DNA from 4 places in the Pseudomonas anguilliseptica genome. Region 1 is predicted to be linked to each of the others. Evidence: predicted binding sites of a transcription regulator. Region 1 holds the regulator's gene; each other region holds the start of a gene.
The links. The regulator FliA, encoded in region 1, starts transcription of late flagellar genes. The targets are predictions, from matches to a motif close to CTAAAGTTTNNNNNNNNNNNGCCGNTAA.

Region 1 (3,625 bases):
CAAAGCGGATGAAGCTACCAGTCTGGGTGAGGTTTTAGGACTGGCTATTAGCCAGCGTCTACCGGTAGCCTATCTCACTGATGGGCCACGCATTCCCGATGACTTGCAGATTCCCCGCAGTCATCAACTGGTGAGCCGGGCCGTAGGGCTGCAGGCTAGCCAGGACCCAAGCGAGGATACGATGGCGGAGATGTTTGCCGGCCTTTACCAGCAACCCACCCGACGCGTCAGCTAAGCGTCGGGCTGTTGGAATTGAACCGCGCTTAGCCGGCCAAGTGGCTCCAGTCGAAGTTAGACAAGGTGTGTAGAAATATGGGTATGCATCCCGTACTGGTGATTGCGGTGACCGGCGGCAAAGGTGGCGTCGGTAAGACCAACGTCTCGGTGAACCTGGCGTTGGCCCTGGCCGATCTTGGTCGCCGGGTGATGCTGATGGACGCTGACCTGGGCTTGGCCAACGTCGATGTGCTGCTTGGCCTGAGCGCCAAACGCACCCTGGAAAACGTCATCAGTGGCGAGTGCGAACTGCGCGATGTATTGCTGCAGGGGCCGGGCGGTATTCGTATCGTGCCGGCCGCGTCTGGTATCCAGAGCATGGTGCAGCTGTCACCCATGCAGCATGCAGGTTTGATCCAGGCGTTCAGTGATATCAGCGACAATCTTGATGTGCTGATTATCGACACTGCCGCCGGTATTGGTGATGGTGTAGTCAGCTTTGTTCGCGCCGCTCAGGAAGTGCTGGTGGTTGTGTGTGATGAGCCTACGTCGATTACCGACGCCTATGCGCTGATCAAACTGCTCAACCGCGACCATGGCATGAACCGTTTCCGGGTACTGGCCAATATGGCTCATAGCCCGCAGGAAGGTCGCAACCTCTTTGCTAAGCTGACTAAAGTCACTGACCGTTTTCTCGATGTTGCCCTGCAGTATGTAGGTGCAGTGCCTTACGATGAGTCAGTGCGCAAGGCCGTGCAGAAGCAGCGCGCGGTCTACGAAGCCTTCCCGCGCTCGAAGTGCGCGCTGGCGTTCAAGGCGATAGCCCAGAAAGTCGACGCCTGGCCGTTACCGGCCAACCCGCGCGGTCATTTGGAGTTTTTCGTTGAGCGTCTGGTGCAGCAACCGATCGCGGACACGGCCATATGACAGCAGCCTCTGGACTTCGTATGTATAGCAAGGCGCAGGCGCAGGATTCCCAGCACCAGTTGATCGAGCGCTACGCGCCCCTGGTCAAACGCATTGCCTATCACCTGTTGGCCCGTCTACCGGCCAATGTGCAGGTCGACGATTTGATTCAGGCCGGGATGATCGGTCTGCTTGAAGCGTCAAAAAAATACGACTCCAACAAAGGTGCCAGTTTCGAGACGTTCGCCGGTATTCGCATTCGCGGCTCAATGCTTGATGAAGTGCGCAAAGGTGACTGGGCGCCGCGTTCGGTGCATCGCAATAGCCGCATGGTCAGCGACGCAATTCGAATAATTGAGGCCAGAACCGGCAGAGACGCTAAAGATCAAGAGGTTGCGGCCGAACTCCAATTGAGTCTCGAGGATTACTACGGCATTCTGGGCGACACTTTAGGCAGCCGCCTGTTCAGTTTCGACGACCTGCTTCAGGACGGCGAACACGGTGGGCTGGGTGAAGACGCTGGCAGCAACCACCTCGAACCTTCTCGTGATCTGGAAGATGAACGCTTTCAGGCGGCCCTGACAGATGCCATTGCCAACCTGCCGGAGCGCGAACGCCTGGTGTTAGCGCTATATTACGATGAAGAACTGAATCTTAAAGAGATCGGCGAGGTGTTGGGGGTTAGCGAATCACGTGTAAGCCAACTACACAGTCAGTGTGCCGCTCGTTTACGCGCTCGTTTGGGTGAGTGGCGTGCACATTGAGTTGTTTCGCTAACGCTGGGCCGGTTTCACGATTAAAAGCGCACGCAGGTTGCTGGGTGCGTTTGGGACTGTACGGAGGTCGACTTGGACAAGAACATGAAAATCCTCATCGTTGATGACTTTTCAACGATGCGACGGATCATCAAGAACCTCCTGCGTGACTTGGGGTTCACCAACACAGCGGAAGCCGATGATGGCGTCACCGCGCTGCCCATGCTGCAGAGCGGCAGTTTCGACTTTCTGGTGACCGACTGGAACATGCCTGGCATGACAGGCATCGACCTGCTGCGCGCGGTGCGTGCAGACGAGCGCCTGAAAACTCTGCCGGTGTTGATGGTCACCGCAGAAGCCAAGCGCGATCAGATCATTGAAGCAGCCCAGGCTGGGGTTAACGGTTATGTAGTTAAACCGTTCACTGCCCAGGTGCTGAAAGAGAAGATTGAAAAGATCTTCGAACGGGTCAACGGCTGATGTCTGCCATGAGGGTGCTATGGAACATAAAGATTCCGTTCAGGGTGACCTTGAGTCGAGCCTGAAACACAACGCTCGCCAACTGGTAGACAGCCTGGAACAAGGCAATTTTGGTGAAGCGGTACAGTTGATACATGAGCTCAACAAAGCGCGTGACCGTGGTTTGTATCACGAGATCGGCAAGCTGACCCGTGAGCTGCATAACGCCATCGTCAATTTTCAGCTCGCCCCCCATATGCCGCATGCCACGGAGGTTTCGCAAATAACCGATGCCACCGAACGGCTGAATTACGTGGTAACGATGACCGAAAAAGCGGCCAATCGCACCATGGATCTGGTTGAGCAGAGTGCCCCACTGGTTAACGACCTCAGTGATGAGGCGCAGAGCCTGAGCGCTGATTGGGGACGCTTTATGCGCCGCGAGATGAGCGCCGATGGTTTCCGTGAACTGGCCAAGCGTGTTGAGCTGTTTCTCGCGCGTAGCGAGCGCGACGGTGCCAAACTGTCTGGGCACCTCAACGATATTTTGCTGGCTCAGGACTATCAGGATTTGACTGGGCAGGTGATCAAGCGAGTAACCCAGCTGGTTACCGAGGTGGAAAGCAACCTGCTGAAGCTGGTGTTGATGGCCAGTCAGGTGGACCAGTTTGCCGGCATTGAGCACAACCATGAGTTGCTCCGCGCCGAACAAGAAAAACAAAAAGAGCCTTCCCGTGGTGAAGGTCCGCAGATTCATGCCGATAAGCGTGAAGACGTCGTATCCAATCAGGATGATGTCGACGACCTGCTTTCCAGTCTGGGATTTTAGGAGCACGTCTTATGAGCTTCGGCGCCGATGAAGAAATCCTCCAGGACTTCCTGGTAGAGGCCGGCGAGATTCTTGAACTACTGTCCGAACAGCTTGTAGAGCTGGAAAGTCGCCCGGACGACATGAATCTGCTCAACGCTATTTTTCGCGGGTTTCATACCGTTAAAGGTGGTGCCGGTTTTCTCCAGCTCAACGAGCTGGTGGAATGCTGCCATATCGCAGAAAACGTCTTCGACATCCTGCGTAAGGGTGAGCGGCGCGTCGACTCCGCTTTGATGGATGTGGTGCTGGAAGCACTGGATGCCGTCAACAGCATGTTTACCGAGGTCCGTGAGCGCACTGATCTGACTCCTGCTACTCCTGAGCTGCTTGCCGCCCTGGCACGCCTGGCTGAGCCGGCAGGTGCTGAAGAGGCTGCGCCGATTGAAGCGCACGCCGAGCCTGAGCCTGAAGCCGAGGT
Region 2 (3,625 bases), 2.5 Mb from region 1:
CGCGGGTTCGATCAGCAAGGGCAACTCAGCGAAGGCGGTCATGCCGGGCCTCTTTTTGCGGGAAAAGGACGGATTGTAGCGGAAAGCCTAGCGCCCGCGGTTGGCAAAGCTGGCCAGCGCGCGCTCAATGCATTGCACGGTTTTGCCGAAGCCCTGCACGCTGGCATCGCTCAGTGCCGGGCCACCCTGATCGGCAAAGATCAGCATAACCACGCGGTTGTTGCTGGCGATTGAGCGAATCAGCAAATGCTCGCTGGGGAACAGGCTCTTCAGCGAACCAGGCAGCATGGCGGAAAACTGCGCGATGTTGGCCGTGCTCAGTTTTAGCTGCGCGGGGGCACTGAGCAGGCGGCGCAGCACCTGGCTTTGTTGCGGATCAAGGCTAAGGCTGGCGGCGGCTTTGTCCAGGCCGCTCTGCTGCTGGGCGATCAGGCGTGTGTGGTTGCGGTCGGCCAGCAAAATCAGTACCCGTTGCATACCGCAGGCCTGGATTGCCTGATTGGCGCAGGCGGTCAGCTGCAACACATTGCTGAACGCGCTGGGCAGGGCGAGCAGGTGCGCGCATAGCTGGCGCCACTCGCTGACAACTGCGGGCTTGGGCTGTTCGACTATGGTTTGCAGGTGCCGCGCCTGCCATGGCCAGAGCAGCGCTTCTGCCGGGTGCCAGAGGTCGGTGCCGGGTATCTGTCGGGCGCTGCTGACGGCATTCTGGTGCAGCAGCTGTTGCACGTTATCGAGCGGCAGTTGCAGGAATAAACCGGTCAGGCGCTGCCAGCGCAGGCTATGCGGACTGTTCCAGACGTGGTGCGCGGACAGTGCCAGGCCGTTGGCCAGCAGAATGCTGTTGGCCGGTTGTGTCAACCAGCGGCGCAGGTTGCTGTCGGCGTCGAGAGTTTGTTGCTGATGCAGTGGATGTTCATTGTCGCGGGCGATATGCAGTGCCTTGACCAGCAGGCGTCGATCGCTGACCAGCAGCCGATAGCCCTGAGTAACCCACTCCGGTAAATGCCATTGCTCGCTCAGGGCCAGGCAGAGCTTCAGCAGCGGCACGCCCAGCAACTCCTGCTCCACCTTGCTCGCGGCTTCGCCCTTGACCAGCACACGCTGCTCCCACACGTCGAACAGCTCAGGGTGGGCGGCGAGCAAGGTCCAGATCGGCGCGAGAAACAGCAGGCTGCCCCAGTGTACTTCTTGCCACAACCGCGCCAGGCGGCCAGCAAACAGGCCATTGGCCTGGTGGCTGGCATGCTGGCTGATCAGCAGAATTTGCCGCAGCGCTTTGGGTAACTCCTGCTCTGGGAGTGCGGGCAGGGCATTGAGCAGGTCTTCGGTGCGCTTGATGCCGAGGCGGCTGATCGCCGCTTCGAGGCTTTCAGTTTGCTCGCTCAGCCCACTGCTCTTGCGGTTGGCTTCACGCAAGACGCTTAGCGCCAAGGCAGGGCAATTTTGTATCAAATCCGCCAACTCGCGCATGGAGCGATTGCTGTCTGCCAGGGCACGGCGCAGCTTTTGCTGACTTTCGAGGGAGGCAGGCAATAGCTGGCTGTCCAGCTGCTTGAGCCAGTCAGTCAGGGCGCGCGGATAGTGGACGGGCTTTGGCATGCGGGTTGAGACAAGCTGGCTTTTGACCTTAACTGGCTATAGTCTCGCGCAAAACTTCCGATAAATAGAAGGGTTGTTTTGCAAAGCCCCTTTCTACCCTCTCTGGCAAGTCTCTTTCTATGGTAAAAATCATCGGCATCATTGTTGTATTCGCCAGCGTGTTGGGCGGTTTTATTCTTTCCGGTGGCCAGTTTATGGCGTTGGTGCATCCCTTCGAGGTGATGATCATCGGTGGTGCGGCGTTGGGTGCTTTCCTGCAGGCCAACCCGGGTAGCGCTTTTATGCATGTGTTCAAGAAGTCGCTGAGCATGTTCAGCTCACGCTTTACGCATCACTACTACCTGGATGTGCTCAAGCTGCTGTACGAGATTCTCAACAAGAGCCGCCGCGAAGGCATGATGGCCATCGAAGCGGATGTCGAAGACCCGGCCGCCAGCCCGATTTTCAGCAAGTATCCCGGCATCCTCAAAGATCAGCAGATGACCTCTTTTATCTGCGATTACCTGCGCATCATGTCGTCCGGCAACATGGCTCCGCACGAGCTGGAAGGCCTGTTCGACATGGAGATCGCCAGCCTCAAGGAAGAACTCGAACACCCGGCGCATGCTGTGGCCAAGGTGGCCGATGGTATGCCGGCCATGGGGATCGTGGCTGCGGTACTGGGCATCGTGATCACCATGTCGATCCTCGCCGAGGCGGATAACGCGGAGATCGGCCAGAAGGTTGGTACCGCGTTGGTGGGTACCTTCCTCGGGATCTTGGCTTCCTACGGCTTCTTCGGCCCGCTCTCGGGTGCGTTGGAGCACGATGCCAAGGAAGAACTGAACGTCTATGAGGCGATCAAGGCCGGTCTGGTGGCTTCGGCCTCGGGTATGCCGCCATCGCTGGCAGTGGAGTTCTCGCGTAAGGTGCTGTTCCCTGCGCACCGTCCGAGCTTTGCCGAGCTTGAACAGGCCATGCGTGGGGGCTAACGCGAGCCATGGAAAATAACCAGCCGATTATCGTCAAGCGGGTCAAGAAGGTTGCCGGTGGCCACCACGGTGGTGCCTGGAAAATCGCCTTCGCCGACTTTGCCACAGCGATGATGGCGTTCTTTCTGGTGATGTGGCTGATGTCTACGGCCACGCCCGAGCAGAAGAAGTTGATTTCTGGTTATTTTCAGGACCCTGTGGGCTTCTCCGAAAGTGCCAGCCCCTATGTGATCGACCTGGGCGGTACACCGACCCCGGCTCCCGACCGCACCCTTAACCCGGAGCCGCAGGAAGAACAAAGTCCTGCCGAGGATTCGCAAGCCGATGTGGACAAGCTGCAGGCCGAGTCGATAGCCGAAGAAGTTGAGCGCGAGCGGCTGGAGTTGCTGTTGCAGGAATTGCAGAACAAGGTTGAGGAAAACCCTCAGCTGCAGAACTTCAAGGATCAGATTCTCTTCGAAATCACCCAGGACGGTCTGCGAATCCAGATCATGGACGCCGAAAACCGGCCGATGTTCGCCTCCGGTAGTGCGCGCTTGCAGCCGTATTTCGAAGATATCCTGCTGGCCATGACCGACACTATCGCTGCGGTGCCGAACAAGATCAGCGTCAGTGGTCATACCGATGCCGCGCTCTTTGTCGGGCGCGGCGGTTACGGCAACTGGGAGCTGTCCGCCGATCGTGCCAATGCGGCGCGGCGGGTGCTGATTGCTGGCGGCTATGACGACGAGCAGGTCGCGCGGGTAGTGGGCTATGCCTCCTCGGCCTTGTTTGATCGGGAGAACCCGCTTAATCCGGTCAACCGACGTATCGATATCGTGGTGCTGACCAAGAAAGCCCAGCGGGCCATTGAGGGCTCGCAAAGTGATTCGACTGATCCACCTGCTGAGGCGGGAAACTCTCCGGGTGCGCCTGCCATCACGCCCCCCGTCGTGCCCGACGAGCCGCTGCCCGATGGGCAGTTACGCGAGCGACTGAATATCTTCGAAGATGGCGTGTTGCAGTTCGATCAGCCCGCTGAGTGAGCTGTATGTTAAAAGGCCGCGACTTGT
Region 3 (3,625 bases), 660 kb from region 1:
CCACGCGTGTATCTGGAAAATGCCGAAGGAATGCCGACACTGTTTGCCTCCATGGTGGTCAAGCGTGCCGATGGCAGCAGTACAGTGCTCAGTGAACAGGTCACCCCACTCAACGGGCAAGCCAGCACAGAGCTGGCTGCCGTCAGCGCACAGCTGCAGCCGGGCGACACCTTGGGCCTGCGTATCAGCGGCTTTAGTGGCCAATACCTGTTCAATGGCTCCTGGCAGTTCGCTAGCAGCACACTGCACGGCAGCATCGAGTGGCCGCAATTGCTGCCGCTGCAACCGCAACTGGCCAGGCACTGAGGGGCTATTTACCTAAGCGGCGCAGATGACAGGTGACTTCTTCGCGGTCGTGATAAAGCTGCTTGCAGGCGATCGACACCTTGATCTTGCGCGCTGCAAACGCGTCCTGCATGCGCAGCAACAGGCGACGCACTTCGGCGTAACGCTGCTTCATCGGCAGCTTGAGGTTGACCACCGCTTCCCGGCAATGGCCGCCGCCAATCCAGGTTTCCACCATCGCCGCAGTTCGCGCCGGTTTCTCGACGATATCGCAGACCATCCAGTCCACCGGCTGCTTGGGTGTCCAGGTGAAACCGTCGACCATCAGGTGATTGACCAGGCCAGTGTCCATCAGGCTTTCCGCCATCGGCCCGTTGTCGATGGCGGTGACCAGCATGCCGCGCTTGACCAGCTGATAGGTCCAGCCGCCCGGCGCGGCGCCAAGGTCGACCCCGGTCATTTCATCGGACAGGCGTTCATCCCACTGCTCGCGGGGGATAAAGGTGTGCCAGGCCTCTTCCAGCTTGAGGGTCGAACGACTCGGCGCTTCGCGGGGGAATTTCAGCCGAGGAATGCCCATGGGCCACAGCGCCGAGTTATTCGCCTCGGCCATGCCGACAAACACCTCGCGACCACTTTTGAACGTCAGCAATAAGCGCGGCTTGCGTGCATCGTCAACCAGCTTGCCAGCCTTGCTCAGGGCGTTGCGCAGCGGCGCTTCGAACTTCTTGCAGAAATTCGACAGCTCCTTGCCGTCGTTGCTGTCCAGCACTTCCAGCCACAGGCTGCCAAACGCCGGCAGGTCGGCCAGATAAGCCAGTAGCACACTGATGCGATCCGTTTCCGGCAGGTCAATAAATACGCCGCGCGCCCACTGCCGAGGAAAGATCAGCTGAGTGAAACGCACCCCGTGCATCAGGCGCCCGGCACCGTCATCCTCGGTGCAGATAAATTCCGCGCAGGCGGTACTCGGCTTGGCCTTGGCATACCCGGCAACGTCCAGACGCGCGGCGTGCTCGGCGATTTCCGCGCACACCTCATTTTCAAAACCCGGACGGCAGTGCAACAACAACGTATTCATCAGCGACTCTCCTCAAGGCGCGCATCATAGCCGAGTCACCCGCCTATGCTTGCTTTGCATCGGCCTTTTCCTGATCTGCAGGTTAGACTGGCGCCATCGCGCAAGGCTCTGGCCCTGCCAATCGATCATCGGCCGCCCTAGCAAAACAACGGGGTAAACGACCACAACCTGCCTCTTGCCAGTTACACCTGGATTCACGGCTAAACTTCCGCCAGCAACGGCCGAAGTACCGGTAACGTTTAAAGGAATAAAGAACGCCATGCGCAACAACCAACCTATTACTCAGCGCGAGCGCACCTTCCCCGCGCAGCAACGACTGATCTCCACCACCGACCTCAAAGGCCAGATCACCTACTGCAATGACGCCTTTGTCGAGATCAGTGGCTTTAGCCGCGATGAGCTGATTCGTGCGCCACATAATCTGGTGCGCCATCCGGACGTGCCGGCAGCGGTGTTCCAGCATATGTGGGACACCCTGAAGAAGGGCCAGCCGTGGATGGGTATCGTCAAGAATCGCTGCAAGAGCGGTGACCATTACTGGGTTAACGCCTACGTCACGCCGGTCACAGAAAACAACCAGGTCGTAGGCTACGAATCAGTACGGGTAAAGCCGACTGCCGAGCAGGTACGTCGCGCCGAGGCGCTGTATCAACGTATCAACAGTGGTAAATCGGCAATCCCCAACAGTGATCGCTGGCTGCCAATCGTGCAGGACTGGTTGCCGTTTATCCTGGTCAGCCAGGTCGGCTTTCTGATCGGCGTATGGCTCGACTCCAGCTGGGGCTTTGCCATCGCCGCCGGTTTGTCGGTGCCACTGGGGCTGGCCGGGTTGAACTGGCAGCAACGCGGCCTCAAGCGTCTGCTGCGCCTGGCCGACCAGACCACCTCCGACCCGTTGATCGCGCAGATGTACACCGACAGCCGCGGCGCTCAGGGCCGTCTGGATATGTCCATCCTCAGCCAGGAAGCCCGCCTGAAAACCTGTCTGACCCGTCTGCAGGACACTGCCGAGCAGCTCACCCTGCAAGCCAAACAGGCCGACGCCCTGGCGCACAACAGCTCCGCCGGACTTGAACGCCAGCGCAGCGAAACCGACCAGGTCGCTACCGCGATCAACGAAATGGCCGCCACCACCCTGGAAGTGGCAAGCAACGTCGCCCGCACTGCCATCGCCACCCAGGACGCCAACCGCCTGACCAGCGCCGGCCGTGGCATTGCAGCAGAAACCCGCCAGGCCATTCAGCGCCTGTCGCAATCGGTCGGTGATACCGGCGAAACCGTGACCCGCCTGGCCCAGGACAGCACTGAAATCGGCGGCGTGGTCGATGTAATCAAGGGCATCGCCGACCAGACCAACCTGCTCGCCCTCAACGCCGCCATCGAGGCCGCACGCGCCGGTGAAATGGGCCGTGGCTTTGCCGTGGTGGCTGATGAAGTGCGCTCACTGGCGCAGCGCACTGCCGAATCCACCGGGCAGATTCACCAGCTGATCGCCAAACTGCAGCGCACCGCCGAAGAAGCGGTGCTGACCATGGAGGTCGGCCGCAAACAGGCCGACGAAGGGGTTGAACGCGTGCAGCAAGCCGATGAAGCGCTGGCCGGCATCAGCGACGCGGTGGCCAATATCACCGATATGGCCAACCAGATTGCGGCAGCCGCTGAAGAGCAGAGCGCGGTGGCCGATGAGGTCAACCGCAGTATCACCACCATTGCCCAACTGGCCGACCAGACCGCAGGTGAAGCGCACGACACCGCCCTGCTCAGCGAAGCCCTGACGGCCACTGCCAATGGTCAGTACGCACTGGTGGAACGCTTCAATCGCTAAAACCGTAGGTTGGTGCTGAGCGCAGCGAAGCCCAACGCAGGAACGCCAAGCTATGTTGGGCTTCGGCGCTGCGCGCCTTAACCCAACCTACGCCCTGCAGTGCGCCGCCTGCCTGCTTGCTACAAGTTCTCGTAACGGTTCATATCCAGCACACCAGCTTCCAGCGGTTCGGTCTGTTGGATATAGGCCGACATGTCGTGGAAGTAGCGCCAGAACTCTGGATGAGTGCGGCGAATACCCCAGCGCTCGACGACCTTCTCAAACGCCGACTGATCACGCGCCTGTTCCAGTGCCGTGACAAACTCCGCCGCCTGCTCCACCCGCATATTGAAGATAAAGTTCGGATAGCTGCTAAGCACCCCCGGATACACCGTCAGGGTATCCAGCGCCGGCTGGTAGCGCAGTTCCTCACCGAGCATAAATGCCACGTTACT
Region 4 (3,625 bases), 240 kb from region 1:
GGTCCAGGTGTCTTCCAGCACGCCGCCTTCGTAGGAGATGTGCAGCAGGTTGGCATCCATGGAGTACGGCGACTTCTTCTTGCCGTGACGCTCGATTGGGATGGCGTGCTTCTCGGCGTAGTCCATCAGCTTCTCGCGCGACAGCAAATCCCACTCGCGCCATGGGGCGATGACTTTTACGCCGGGCTTGAGCGCGTAGGCGCCCAGCTCGAAACGTACCTGGTCGTTGCCCTTGCCGGTGGCGCCATGGGAGATGGCGTCAGCACCAGTCTCGTTGGCGATTTCGATCAGGCGCTTGGCGATCAGCGGACGGGCAATGGAGGTGCCCAGCAGGTACTCGCCTTCGTAGACGGTGTTGGCGCGGAACATCGGGTAGACGAAATCACGCACGAATTCTTCGCGCAGGTCGTCGATGTAGATTTCCTTGACGCCCATGGCCTGGGCCTTGGCACGGGCCGGCTCGACTTCCTCACCCTGGCCGAGGTCAGCAGTGAAGGTCACCACTTCGCAGTTATAGGTATCTTGCAGCCACTTGAGAATCACCGAAGTGTCCAGGCCACCGGAATATGCCAGGACTACCTTGTTTACGTCGGCCATGCCATCAACTCCACGGGGTTGTGCGGGAAAACCGACGATTCTACTGCCCATGCCGTCTGATTCACAGAGGCGCGACAGCTTGTGACGACCAAGCGACGGATAATTGTTGGACAACAGACGAATAGCAGGTGCTAGGAGGTAGTCGCTGGCTCCGCAGCAGCAGGTGCGGGATCCATTGCCGGCGCAGGCGACTCTGCCGCTTCTGGCACCCGATCTAGCAGAATGGTGACCCGACGATTCTTCGCCCGATTGGCTTCATTGCTGTTTGGTGCCACCGGGTAGCGTTCACCGTGAAAGCGCATGGTGATCTGCTCGGCAGGAATGCCGTTGGCCTTGAGGTACTCCATCACCGCCAACGCACGGCGGCGCGATAGGTCGCGATTGGTCAGACGATTGCCGCTGTTATCCGCATGACCATCGAGCTGGATGCGATTGACGCTGGGGTCGGCCTTGAGAAAGCTCAAAATGATATCCAGCTTGGCCTGGGCCAGCGGTTCCAGCGCCACCCCACCACCCGGAAAGCCGACCTGGCTCTTGCGCACCTGATCAAAACTCACCGGCAACAGCTTGGCCGTGCAATCCAGGTACTCGTTGTAGGCCTTGTTGAATTTGGCCGGCAGCAGACGCACCTCAACCGCGTCACCGCCCATCGCCGCACGGTGCCGTACCAAGGGGCTACGACCTTCCAGCAGACCGGTTAGCAAGCGCGTACCTTGCTCCTGGGAGCTGTTGAACAGCACCTCGGCCGGCACCACACTGACCGAACCCAGATTGATATCACCGCGCCCCGGTTGCCAGGGCGCCGCCGCCGCCAGCAAGGTGGCATTACCGGCACCCAGCCAGCGCTCACGGGCTTTCAGGCTGAAGGTGACCTGTTCTCCCGCCCGCCGTACAAACACCCCCGAACCGAAATCGGTAATGGGTTGCGACAATCGGCACTCGAACTGATCGCCCTCTACCTGCCACTCGATCTTCTCCAGACGAGTCTGGAAGCTGATGGCCAGGACGGGCTGGCTTGCCAGCAGGCAAAGCACCGCGAGTGAATAAGGGCGCACGACAGACTCCAGGGAATACGGCTTACCCTCTGTCTATCGGTGCCACGGCGAAAAACTTGAGCAGCGCTTTATGCCTCTTCTATAGGTCGGGCCATAAATCAATCCCGCCTTCAGTCAGCTTTACCTGCCGCGCCCGCTTTCAGCGTGCTGCCACGGGGCTTTTCCGGTAGCATTCTCGCCACGTTTTGCCCGCCTGGAAGCTTCCATGACTGACCGCCTTACCCTGCTGCGTCCCGACGACTGGCACATCCACCTGCGCGACGGTGGCGTTCTGCCGCATACCGTCGCCGATGTAGCCCGCACCTTTGGCCGCGCCATCATCATGCCCAACCTGGTGCCGCCGGTACGCAACGCCAGCGAAGCCGATGCCTATCGCCAGCGCATTCTCAATGCCCGCCCTGCTGGTAGCCGCTTCGAGCCGCTGATGGTGCTGTACCTCACCGACCTGACCCAGCCTGACGATGTGCGCACGGCCAAAGCCTCGGGCTTTGTGCATGCGGCCAAGCTCTACCCAGCCGGCGCGACGACCAACTCCGATTCTGGCGTAACCAGCATCGACAAAATTTTCCCGGTGCTCGAAGCCATGGCCGAAGTCGGCCTGCCGCTGCTGGTACACGGTGAAGTGACACGCAGCGAGATCGATGTATTCGATCGTGAGAAGATCTTTATCGGCGAGCACCTGAGCCGGGTGGTCGAGCGCTTCCCGCCCCTTAAAGTGGTGTTCGAGCACATCACCACCCGTGATGCGGTGGAGTTTGTGCAAGGCGCTTCGGCCAACGTCGGCGCCACCATCACCGCCCATCACCTGCTTTACAACCGCAACCATATGCTGGTGGGTGGTATTCGCCCGCACTTCTATTGCCTGCCGATTCTCAAGCGCAACACCCACCAGGACGCTCTGCTGGATGCGGCCACCAGCGGCAATGTAAAGTTCTTCCTCGGCACCGACTCGGCGCCGCACGCCAAGCATGCCAAGGAAGCCGCCTGCGGCTGCGCCGGTTGCTACACCGCCTATGCGGCCATCGAGCTGTATGCCGAAGCCTTCGAGCAGCGCAACGCGCTGGACAAGCTGGAAGCCTTCGCCAGTCTGAACGGTCCGGACTTCTACGGCCTGCCGCGCAACAGCGACAGCATCACCCTGGTGCGTGAAGACTGGACCGCACCTGCCAGCCTGCCGCTGGGCGAGCAAACCGTTATCCCGCTGCGCGCCGGTGAAACCCTGCGCTGGCGTCTGCTGGAGCGCCAAGCGTGAGTGAAGACCTGTACGACGACGAAGCTGAAAGCGGCAGCCACTCCGGCCCGCGCCACCCAATGGCGGCACGCTTTCGTGGCTACCTGCCGGTAGTCGTGGACGTGGAAACCGGTGGCTTCAACTGCGCCACCGATGCTCTGCTGGAAATTGCTGCCACCACCATCGGCATGGATGAAGGCGGTTTTCTCTATCCGGAGCACACCCACTTCTTCCGCATCGAGCCATTCGAAGGCGCGAATATCGAGCAGGCCGCGCTGGACTTCACCGGCATCAAACTTGATCACCCATTGCGCATGGCGGTGAGTGAAGAGCATGCCCTCGGCGAGATCTTCAAGGGCCTGCGCAAGTCGCTGAAAGCGAACAGCTGCAAACGGGCAATTCTGGTCGGGCATAACAGCAGCTTCGACCTGGGTTTCCTCAATGCGGCCGTGGCGCGCTGCGGCATCAAACGCAACCCGTTCCATCCGTTCTCCAGCTTCGACACTGCCACCCTGGCCGGCCTCGCCTATGGTCAGACCGTATTGGCCAAGGCCTGCCAGGCTGCTGGCATCGATTTCGACGGCAAGGAAGCACATTCGGCCCGTTACGACACCGAGAAGACCGCCGAGCTGTTCTGCGGCATCGTCAATCGCTGGAAGGAGATGGGCGGTTGGATGGATTTCGACGACTAAGTAGGTGCAAGACAACGATCTGCTGCGCGTCGGCCCTGCGGCGTTAAAAA

Region 2: motA (flagellar motor stator protein MotA) is a predicted target of FliA. The motif match lies at 1,639-1,666, and genes of this name have one in related genera.
Region 3: BLW24_RS19415 (methyl-accepting chemotaxis protein) is a predicted target of FliA. The motif match lies at 1,567-1,594, and genes of this name have one in related genera.
Region 4: BLW24_RS17285 (flagellar protein MotY) is a predicted target of FliA. The motif match lies at 1,686-1,713, and genes of this name have one in related genera.

The regions. Positions count from the first base shown of each region.
Region 1 covers NZ_FNSC01000001.1:3,294,945-3,298,569, forward strand. Annotated here, with positions in the region: gene flhF (flagellar biosynthesis GTPase FlhF) at 1-235, shown strand, start outside; gene fleN (flagellar synthesis regulator FleN) at 313-1,143, shown strand; gene fliA (RNA polymerase sigma factor FliA) at 1,140-1,886, shown strand; gene BLW24_RS15935 (chemotaxis response regulator CheY) at 1,983-2,357, shown strand; gene BLW24_RS15940 (protein phosphatase CheZ) at 2,377-3,165, shown strand; gene BLW24_RS15945 (chemotaxis protein CheA) at 3,177-3,625, shown strand, end outside.
Region 2 covers NZ_FNSC01000001.1:757,587-761,211, reverse strand. Annotated here, with positions in the region: gene BLW24_RS03665 (rhodanese-like domain-containing protein) at 1-42, opposite strand, end outside; gene BLW24_RS03660 (HDOD domain-containing protein) at 88-1,602, opposite strand; gene motA (flagellar motor stator protein MotA) at 1,722-2,573, shown strand; gene motB (flagellar motor protein MotB) at 2,582-3,598, shown strand.
Region 3 covers NZ_FNSC01000001.1:3,955,011-3,958,635, reverse strand. Annotated here, with positions in the region: gene BLW24_RS19425 (alpha/beta hydrolase) at 1-306, shown strand, start outside; gene rlmM (23S rRNA (cytidine(2498)-2'-O)-methyltransferase RlmM) at 311-1,366, opposite strand; gene BLW24_RS19415 (methyl-accepting chemotaxis protein) at 1,626-3,191, shown strand; partial or broken gene BLW24_RS19410 (fatty acid cis/trans isomerase) at 3,311-3,625, opposite strand, start outside.
Region 4 covers NZ_FNSC01000001.1:3,537,567-3,541,191, reverse strand. Annotated here, with positions in the region: gene BLW24_RS17290 (argininosuccinate synthase) at 1-597, opposite strand, end outside; gene BLW24_RS17285 (flagellar protein MotY) at 729-1,652, opposite strand; gene pyrC (dihydroorotase) at 1,858-2,904, shown strand; gene rnt (ribonuclease T) at 2,901-3,575, shown strand.